Regions from separate parts of the Mesorhizobium sp. WSM4308 genome, predicted to be linked through region 2. Evidence: predicted binding sites of a transcription regulator. Region 2 holds the regulator's gene; the other holds the start of a gene.
The links. The regulator PhoB, encoded in region 2, activates phosphate uptake and scavenging genes when phosphate is short. The targets are predictions, from matches to a motif close to TGTCATNNANCTGTCAT.
Positions count from the first base shown of each region.

Region 1: the regulator PhoB is predicted to act here: its motif matches at 2,716-2,732, upstream of CK227_RS12465 (DUF1045 domain-containing protein).

Region 1 covers NZ_NSFW01000006.1:10,133-14,145, reverse strand. The annotation lists gene phnN (phosphonate metabolism protein/1,5-bisphosphokinase (PRPP-forming) PhnN) at 154-783, opposite strand; gene CK227_RS12470 (alpha-D-ribose 1-methylphosphonate 5-triphosphate diphosphatase) at 780-1,934, opposite strand; gene CK227_RS12465 (DUF1045 domain-containing protein) at 1,970-2,677, opposite strand; gene iolB (5-deoxy-glucuronate isomerase) at 2,829-3,641, opposite strand; gene CK227_RS12455 (hypothetical protein) at 3,646-3,864, opposite strand; gene iolE (myo-inosose-2 dehydratase) at 3,908-4,013, opposite strand, start outside.
Region 2 covers NZ_NSFW01000003.1:228,169-232,181, forward strand. The annotation lists gene CK227_RS06865 (ROK family protein) at 106-1,350, shown strand; gene CK227_RS06870 (hypothetical protein) at 1,440-1,703, shown strand; gene phoB (phosphate regulon transcriptional regulator PhoB) at 1,792-2,481, opposite strand; gene phoU (phosphate signaling complex protein PhoU) at 2,501-3,208, opposite strand; gene pstB (phosphate ABC transporter ATP-binding protein PstB) at 3,234-4,013, opposite strand, start outside.

The DNA.
Region 1 (4,013 bases), on a different contig from region 2:
TCGTTCGCCACGGGTTCTCTGAGCGGGTGGAATCACTTCTATGGTCAGCACCACATAGCGCTCCGGAAGCCGCGGGAAAGCAAGTGAGCGCCCTGGGCGGCGCTTGGGGCCAATCGAGCCGCGGATACCGGGGCTGCGGGACGCACGCCTAAATCAGATCATGCCCGACATGTCGGAGAAGGCCATTGCCTTGCGCAGCAGCTCGGCGAAGCGCTCGCCGGCCACTTCGCGCGGGCCGCTATTGTCGATCGTGGTCACGCCGGGGCCGGTCAGGGTCACATTGGCGCTGCGCGCCAGGCGCGCCAGCACTTCGCCGCGCGACTCGCGGCCGCGCATCGCCAGCCGCGAGGCCAGCACGTCAGGCGAAGCAGTGATCTCGACAATGGCCAGATTGGCATAGCGCTCGCGCAAGGTGGGAATGATCGCACGCGACACGTTCGCCACCGCCACATGGCCATTGGCGACCGACCAGTCGACATCGGCAGGCAGGCCGTAGCGCAAGCCATGCGCTTCCCAGGAAATGGCGAAGGCGCCGTCGGCCTCGGCCTCGACGAAGGCGGCGTCGGCCAGCGTGTCGTGATCCTCGCTCGCCGCATCGCTCGGCCGGGTGATGACGCGGCGCACGAACTCCAGCCGGGTCTCATCGGCGAAGAGGGTACGGGCGTAGCCGATCACCGTGTCCTTGCCGGCGCCGCTTGGCCCGACGACGGCGACAAAGACGCCATGACGGACGGGGAACGTTTCAGCGGACAATTCACGCTCGATCAAGGCCGACACCATCATGCGACCCGGCGCCCTTGCCGCCAGACGGTGCGCACCACTGGAACATGGTCATCGACACGCACGCGCACCAGGTCGGCGCGGCGGCCTTGCTCTATGATACCGCGGTCGGTCAGGCCAACGGCCTCGGCCGGGTTCTTCGACACCATGGCGACCGCCTGCGGCAGCGAAATGCCTTCGACCATGTCGCCGAGGAAGAAGGCCGACTGGATCAGGCTGAAGGGAATATAGTCTGATGACAAGATGTCGAGCAGGCCGTCGCCGGCCAGCGTGCGCGCCGAGACATTGCCCGAATGCGAGGCGCCGCGCATGACGTTCGGCGCACCCATCAGAACGCCCAGGCCCGCGGCCTTCGAAGCGCGCGCCGCTTCCTCGGTGGTCGGAAACTCGGCAACGCGCACGCCCTGCTCGATCGCCTCGTCGACATGGCCCGAAGTGGCGTCGTCATGGCTGGCGAGCACGATGCCGCGCTCATGGCAGGCAGCCGCGATCACCGCGCGGTTCGGCGCCGAATAGCGCGCCGATTCCGCCATCCGCTTCTCGCAGAACAATTGGAAGTCGCGATCGGTCAGCTTCAGCTTGCGCTGGTAGTAGTAGGCATAGGTTTCGAGATTGACGAACTGACGCTGGCCGGGCGCATGATCCATCAGCGAAGCCAGCTTGACCCGGTCGTCCCGGTCGAAATTGGCGAAGGCCTGCAGGCAATCCGGCGCCGAAACCTCGCAGCGCAGATGCAGGAAGTGATCGGCCCGCAGACGATCCTGCGCGACGCTGTCCTCGATGGCATCGGCCAGCTTGCGGATATCGGCCAAGGTGAGGTCGGCGTCCTCGTCCATGCCGACGCGCAAGGCGTCGAGCACGGTGGTGATGCCGGCCGTCGCCACCTGCGCGTCATGGGCAAGCACCGCGGCGATCGGGTTCCAGCGCACCTTCGGCCGGGGTGCGTAATGGCCTTCCAGGTGGTCGGTGTGCAGCTCGACCAGCCCGGGAATGACATAGTCGCCGCCCATGTCCTCGCCGGCCATGTTCCCGCTGGTGTGGCTGCTGCCGGCATCGATGTCGGCGATAAAGCCGTCACGCAGCACCAGCGACCCCTCGACGATCTCGTCGGCAAGCACGATGCGGGCGTTGGAAAGAACGGTCTCGGCGGTCATTTCGGGCAGTCCTTTGGTTCTTCGAGCAGGGCTGTTCAGGCGGTTTTCCTTGCCGGGCGGCGTCCCAGCGCGTGCTGTGAAAGCACCATGAACGGCGCGCCCGGTTCGGGTTCGACAAACAGCGTCAGCGCGTCGACCAGCACCGGCTGCCGCAGCACATCCGCGAACAGGCTGTCGATTGCTGCGCGCAAACGAGGGCTTTCCTGTGGCCCGGCGCGGCCCGACAGCGTCATGTGGAAGCGGAAGGTCTCGAAGACATAGGGATAGCCCCATTGGCAGAGATTGCGGAACTCGGCCGGCTTCAGCGAATCCGGGCTGCGCCGCTCGATCTCGGCCTCGGTCAGCGGCGCGCGGAACCGGTCGAAATCGCGCACCACCTCGTCGGCGAAACGGTTGAGCGGCGGCAGCGGCCCCTCCGGCACCAGCGCGAAGAAGCTGTCGATCTGGCTGACGACGAGACGCGGGATCGTCACAACGGGCGTCGCTTCGGCAAATTGGTCGAGCCCCGCGCGCAGCGAAGCCTCGGTCTCGTTGGCGGCCAGGCGGAAGGGTGCCTTCAGCGTCGCGTGGAAGCCATAGCGGCGGGCCGAGGCGGTGTGGAAGGCAACTTCCGCCGCCGACAAATCGGCCACGGCCTCAACCGGCCTTGTCGCCGCGCCGAACGGGTCACAGCCCAGCCAGTTGGCGGCGATCCGCGCCAGCGGTTCGTCCTGCCGGGGGGTGAAATAGATGGCATAACGCATCAAAAATCCTCGTCAGACCGCTGCCATAAGTGATTTCCATGACGGATTGACGAAGCTTTGCAGGGTTTTCGAAGGCAAATCACCCCAATAGGTCCTTAGCCGACGATTTTTCCGAGCTGGATCAACAGGTTCAGGAGGAATCTCGGACCGGTCAGGCCTTCATCAACCATTCGTGCTCGGGCGCATTGTGGAATTTCCACGTCCGCCTCGGTCCGGCCATGACGTTGAGGTAATAGAGGTCGTAGCCATGGCAGGCGGCGCAGGGGTGATACCCCTTGGGCACCAGCACGACATCGCCATCCTCGATCGCCATGGCTTCGTCGAGCGCGCGATGGCCATCCTTGTCGGCATCGGTGTAGACGCGCTGGAAGGCAAAGCCCTGCGGCGGGTTGAGGCGGTGGTAGTAGGTCTCCTCGAGATAGGATTCGGCGGGCAGATTGTCCTGGTCATGCTTGTGTGGCGGATAGCTCGACGTGTGGCCGCCGGGCGTGATGACCTCGACCACCAGCAGCGAATCGGCCGGCTTGCCTTCCGGCAGGATGTTGGTGACGTAGCGCGTGTTGGTGCCCTTGCCGCGCACCTCCTGGCCGAGATCGTCCGGCCCGATCACCCGAACCGGCAGGCCGCCGCCGAGGCCGGGCGCCGAGCAGACGGCGAGTTCGAGATCGGTGTCAGCCGTCACCGACCAGTCCGATCCCTCCGGCACATAGACCGACCAAGGCTTGCCCTCGAAGGGCGACATGCGCTCGCCGAGCAGGCCGAGATCCTTGCCGTCGGCTTTCGCTGTGCCCTTGCCGGTGACGTAGACCAGGCAGACTTCGCGGTCTTCCGTCTTTCCCGAGGCGCTTTCGCCGGGTTGCAGCCGATGCAGGTCGAAACCGACATAAGTCCAGCCGGCGCTTTTCGGCGTCACATGGGCAACGCGGCCATGGCCCTTGTCGGCTTTGACGAGCAGCTTGGACATCGGGTTACTCCTTCGGTTCGGACTCGGCCGTCGCCTTGTTCTCGTCGGCCGGCTTGTACAGATAAAAAAACTGCCAGACGGCATAGCCGGCGAAGCCGAGCGCGATGGTGCCCCAGAATGGCGTGCCGGTGGCGAACTCGATGATCGACCAGATGACGCAGACCGCGACGACGGCGACACGCCGCCACAACGGGCGGAAGAAGGGGTGCTCGGAATCTTTCATCGGGCCAATCTACAGCAACCTGCCTCGCCGTGAACCCGTCGCGTCAGGCATTCGGAAAACCCTGGGTTTCGACCGTGTAGCCGGCCGCCGTCATCACCCGCATCAGCTCCTTGTGGCCGACCTGCGCCATCTTGAGCGGCGGGTTCTTC
Region 2 (4,013 bases):
AAATAAATGACAGCACCGGCCGCTTCTGCCAGTATTTGACCGTGTCGCCGGCAGCGTTCGAGGGAGGCCGGAAGGACCGCGGCGACCGGGAGGATGTGAAAAAACATGTCGGTCGGAATCCGCCACGACGATCTGCGCCGGCGCAACCGCGCGATGGTGATCGCGGCCGTGCGCCAGGCTGGCCGGCCCTCACGCACCGAGATCGCCGCGACCACCGGCCTCAGCCATTCGACCATATCGGCGATTTCCTCAGACCTGATCGGCGAAGGCATCCTGGCCGAGGGCAAGCCGAGCGAGGCCGGCGCGCTGAAACGCGGCAGGCCGCAGGTCGGCCTCGGCCTCACTCCGGAGGCCGCGGCTGTGATGACCGTGGTGCTGTCGCTGAATTTCCTGTCGGTCGCAGTCATCGACTATGCCGGCCAGGTGATATCTGAAGAACAGCGCCGGCTGGACACGCTGACCATGTCGCGCGAGGCGCTGATCGGCGAATGCGTGGCCATCGTAAGGCGGCGCCTCGAAGATCCCGACATTGACGTGCGCAGCGTCGCCCGCATCGCGCTGGCGATCCAGGGCATCACCGATACCGAGGCCCGGGCGATGCTGTGGTCGCCGATCACGCCGCAGACCGACATCGCCTTCGCCGACATACTCGAAGCCGAGTTCGGCATCCCCGCCACCATGGAAAACGACTGCAACATGATGGCGGTGGCGCTGCGCAGGCGCGATCCCGAGCGCTACCGCGACGACTTCATCGCCATCCTGCTTTCGCACGGCATCGGCATGGGGCTGGTGCTGAAGGGCGAGCTGTTCACCGGCACCCATTCCTCGGGCGGCGAGTTCGGCCACATGATCCATCGGCCCGGCGGCGCGCTCTGCCGCTGCGGGCGGCGCGGCTGTGTCGAGGCCTATGCCGGCAATTACGCCATCTGGCGCAATGCCAGGCAGCTCGGCGAGGACACCGAGCCGGTGGCCGATGTCAGCGACGCGCAGATGCGGGCGCTGGCCGCGACGGCACGGGAACGGGACGGACCCGAGCGCGAAGCCTATCGCAAGGCCGGCGAGGCACTGGGTTACGGCCTCGGCAGCCTGTTCGCGCTGATCGATCCGGCGCCCGTTGCCATGGTCGGCGTCAGCGCCGCCGCCTTCGATCTCATCGAGCCGGCATTGCGCGAGGCGATCGCCCAGACCGCTGGTGGCCAGCACTCGGAATCGATCTCCTTCGACACCGAACCGAACGAACTGCCGCTGATCCGCGAAGGTTGCGCCATGCGCGCGCTGACCTTCGTCGACCAGGAGATTTTCGCGCCGGGCGTGCAGGCAAGAACGGGTGCCGGAAAGAACGTTGCCTGACGGTCAGGACGAAACTCGATCATTCTGAACGACCGCGTTCGGCCCGTTGCGACATCAATTGGCAATGTGTCTGCCTGTATGATCTGCTGATGTCCCGTTCGTTGGTGATCAACTTCAACATAGATCAGGCCGAGTTTTACGGCCTCGTCCATCGTGTTCGCAACTTCGGCGAGGACGTCTACCGCTTCCTGCGAACCAACGGCTGGGGCGAAATTATTATCGGCGAGGTCGACGCGGCCACTACGCAGCTGATCATTCGAGACATCAAACATTCAAAGCTCCAGCGCGTTGCTGTATGGGTCGAAGAGGAGATGAGGCGGCAACATCTGTTGGGAGAAGTCGAAGTCCGCTGATCACCCTCTTCACGGCATTGGCGACTACCTGCTGATTGGAGTTTCGATCTTGGAGCCTCATCCCGATTTTATCGGGATGAGGCAAGCTCTAGTCTTCCCGGATCGCGTAGCCCGCCCCACGAATGGTACGGATGACATCCGGCATGCGACCATTGTTGACCGCCTTGCGCAACCGGCCGACATGCACGTCCACGGTACGCTCGTCGATGTAGATCGTCTCGCCCCAGACATTGTCGAGCAGCTGGCTGCGCGAGAACACGCGGCCAGGATGGCGCATCATGAATTCGAGCAGGCGGAATTCGGTCGGCCCGAGCCGGATCTCGCTCTTCTTGCGGTAGACCCGGTGCGATTCACGGTCGAGCACGATATCGCCGACCTTGAGCACGCTGGACAGCACTTCCGGCTTGGCGCGGCGCAGCAGCGCCTTGATGCGGGCCATGAATTCCGGCGTCGAGAACGGCTTGACCAGATAGTCGTCGGCGCCGGTGGAAAGCCCGCGTACACGGTCGCTTTCCTCGCCCCGCGCGGTCAGCATGATGATCGGCAGCCGCTCGGTCTCGGGCCGCATCCGCAATCGCCGGCAGAGTTCGATGCCGGATACCGCCGGCACCATCCAGTCGAGCACGAGCAGGTCGGGCACGTTCTCCTGCAGGCGGATTTCGGCTTCGTCGCCGCGTGTCACCACCTCGACCTGGTAACCCTCCGATTCCAGATTGTAGCGGAGGAGCACGCCGAGCGGCTCCTCGTCCTCCACCACCATGATGCGTGGTGCGATCATCGGTTGGTTACCCCTGCGCTCAGGCCGCCGGCGCCGACATCGCCGTCTCGTCCTGTTTTGGACGGTTGGCGGGCAGCTGCGTGCCGGTCAGGACATAGTACGCATTCTCGGCGATGTTGGTCACGTGGTCGCCGATGCGTTCGAGATTCTTGGCGCAGAACAACAGATGCGTGCAAGCCGTGATGTTGCGCGGATCTTCCATCATATAGGTCAGCAGTTCGCGGAAGACGGAGGTGTATTTGACGTCGATGCGCTCATCGTCGGCGCGCAGCTTCGCCAGTGCCGCGGCATCGCGCGCCGCATACTCCTCGATGACGCCCTGCACCTGGATCAGCACCAGCTGCGCCATGGCGTCGATGGAATGCGACAGGTCGCGCGGCGTGGCGCTGAGGCCGACAGTACCGACGCGCTTGGCGATGTTCTTGGCAAGGTCGCCAATGCGTTCGAGGTCGCCGGCCATGCGGATCGAGCCGACGACATGGCGCAGATCGTCGGCCATCGGCTGGCGCTTGGCGATCAGCGTGATGGCGCGGTCGTCGAGTTCGCGCTGGCGCGCATCCATGATGGCGTCGTCGGAGACGACGCGCTGGGCGAGCGCATTGTCGGAGTTCAGCAGCGCCTTGGTGGCGCCGCCGACCATCGAGCCGGCGAGATCGCCCATGTCGCTGATCAGCCTGCTGATCTGTCCGAGATCCTCGTCGAAGGCTGCGACTGTGTGTTCGGCCATGATCCTGGTCCTCGTATGCGTGCGATCAGCCGAAGCGGCCGGTTATGTAGTCTTGCGTGCGCTTCTCGCGGGGCGACGTGAAGATCTTCTCGGTGCGGTCGAATTCGACCAGTTCGCCCAGATACATGAAGGCGGTCTGCTTCGAGACGCGCGCCGCCTGCTGCATGTTGTGGGTGACGATGACGATCGTATAGTCGGCCTGCAGCTCGTCGATCAGCTCCTCGATCTTGGCGGTCGACAGCGGGTCGAGCGCCGAGGCAGGCTCGTCGAGCAGGATGACTTCAGGCTTCACCGCCACGGTGCGGGCGATGCACAGCCGCTGCTGCTGGCCGCCCGACAGGCTGAGGCCGCTAGCATTGAGCTTGTCCTTGACCTCGGTCCACAGTGCCGCGCGCTTGAGCGCCTGCTCGACGCGGCCGTCCATCTCGGCCTTGCTGATCTTCTCGTAGAGCCTGACGCCGAAAGCGATGTTCTCGTAGATCGACATCGGGAACGGCGTCGGCTTCTGGAACACCATGCCGATCTTGGTGCGCAGCAGGTTGAGGTCCTGCGAGCGGTCGAGAACGTTCTGGCCGTCGAGCAGCACCTGGCCCTCGGCGGTCTGCTTGGGATAAAGCTCGTAGATGCGGTTGAAGACGCGCAGCAGCGTCGACTTTCCGCAACCCGACGGGCCGATGAAGGCGGTGACGCTGCGCTCGGGCAGCGACAGCGTGATGTCCTTCAGCGCCTTCGACTGGCCGTAGTAGAAATTGAGGTTCTTGACCTCGATCTTGGCCTTGGTCGCCGCCTCTGCGGCGATCGTCAT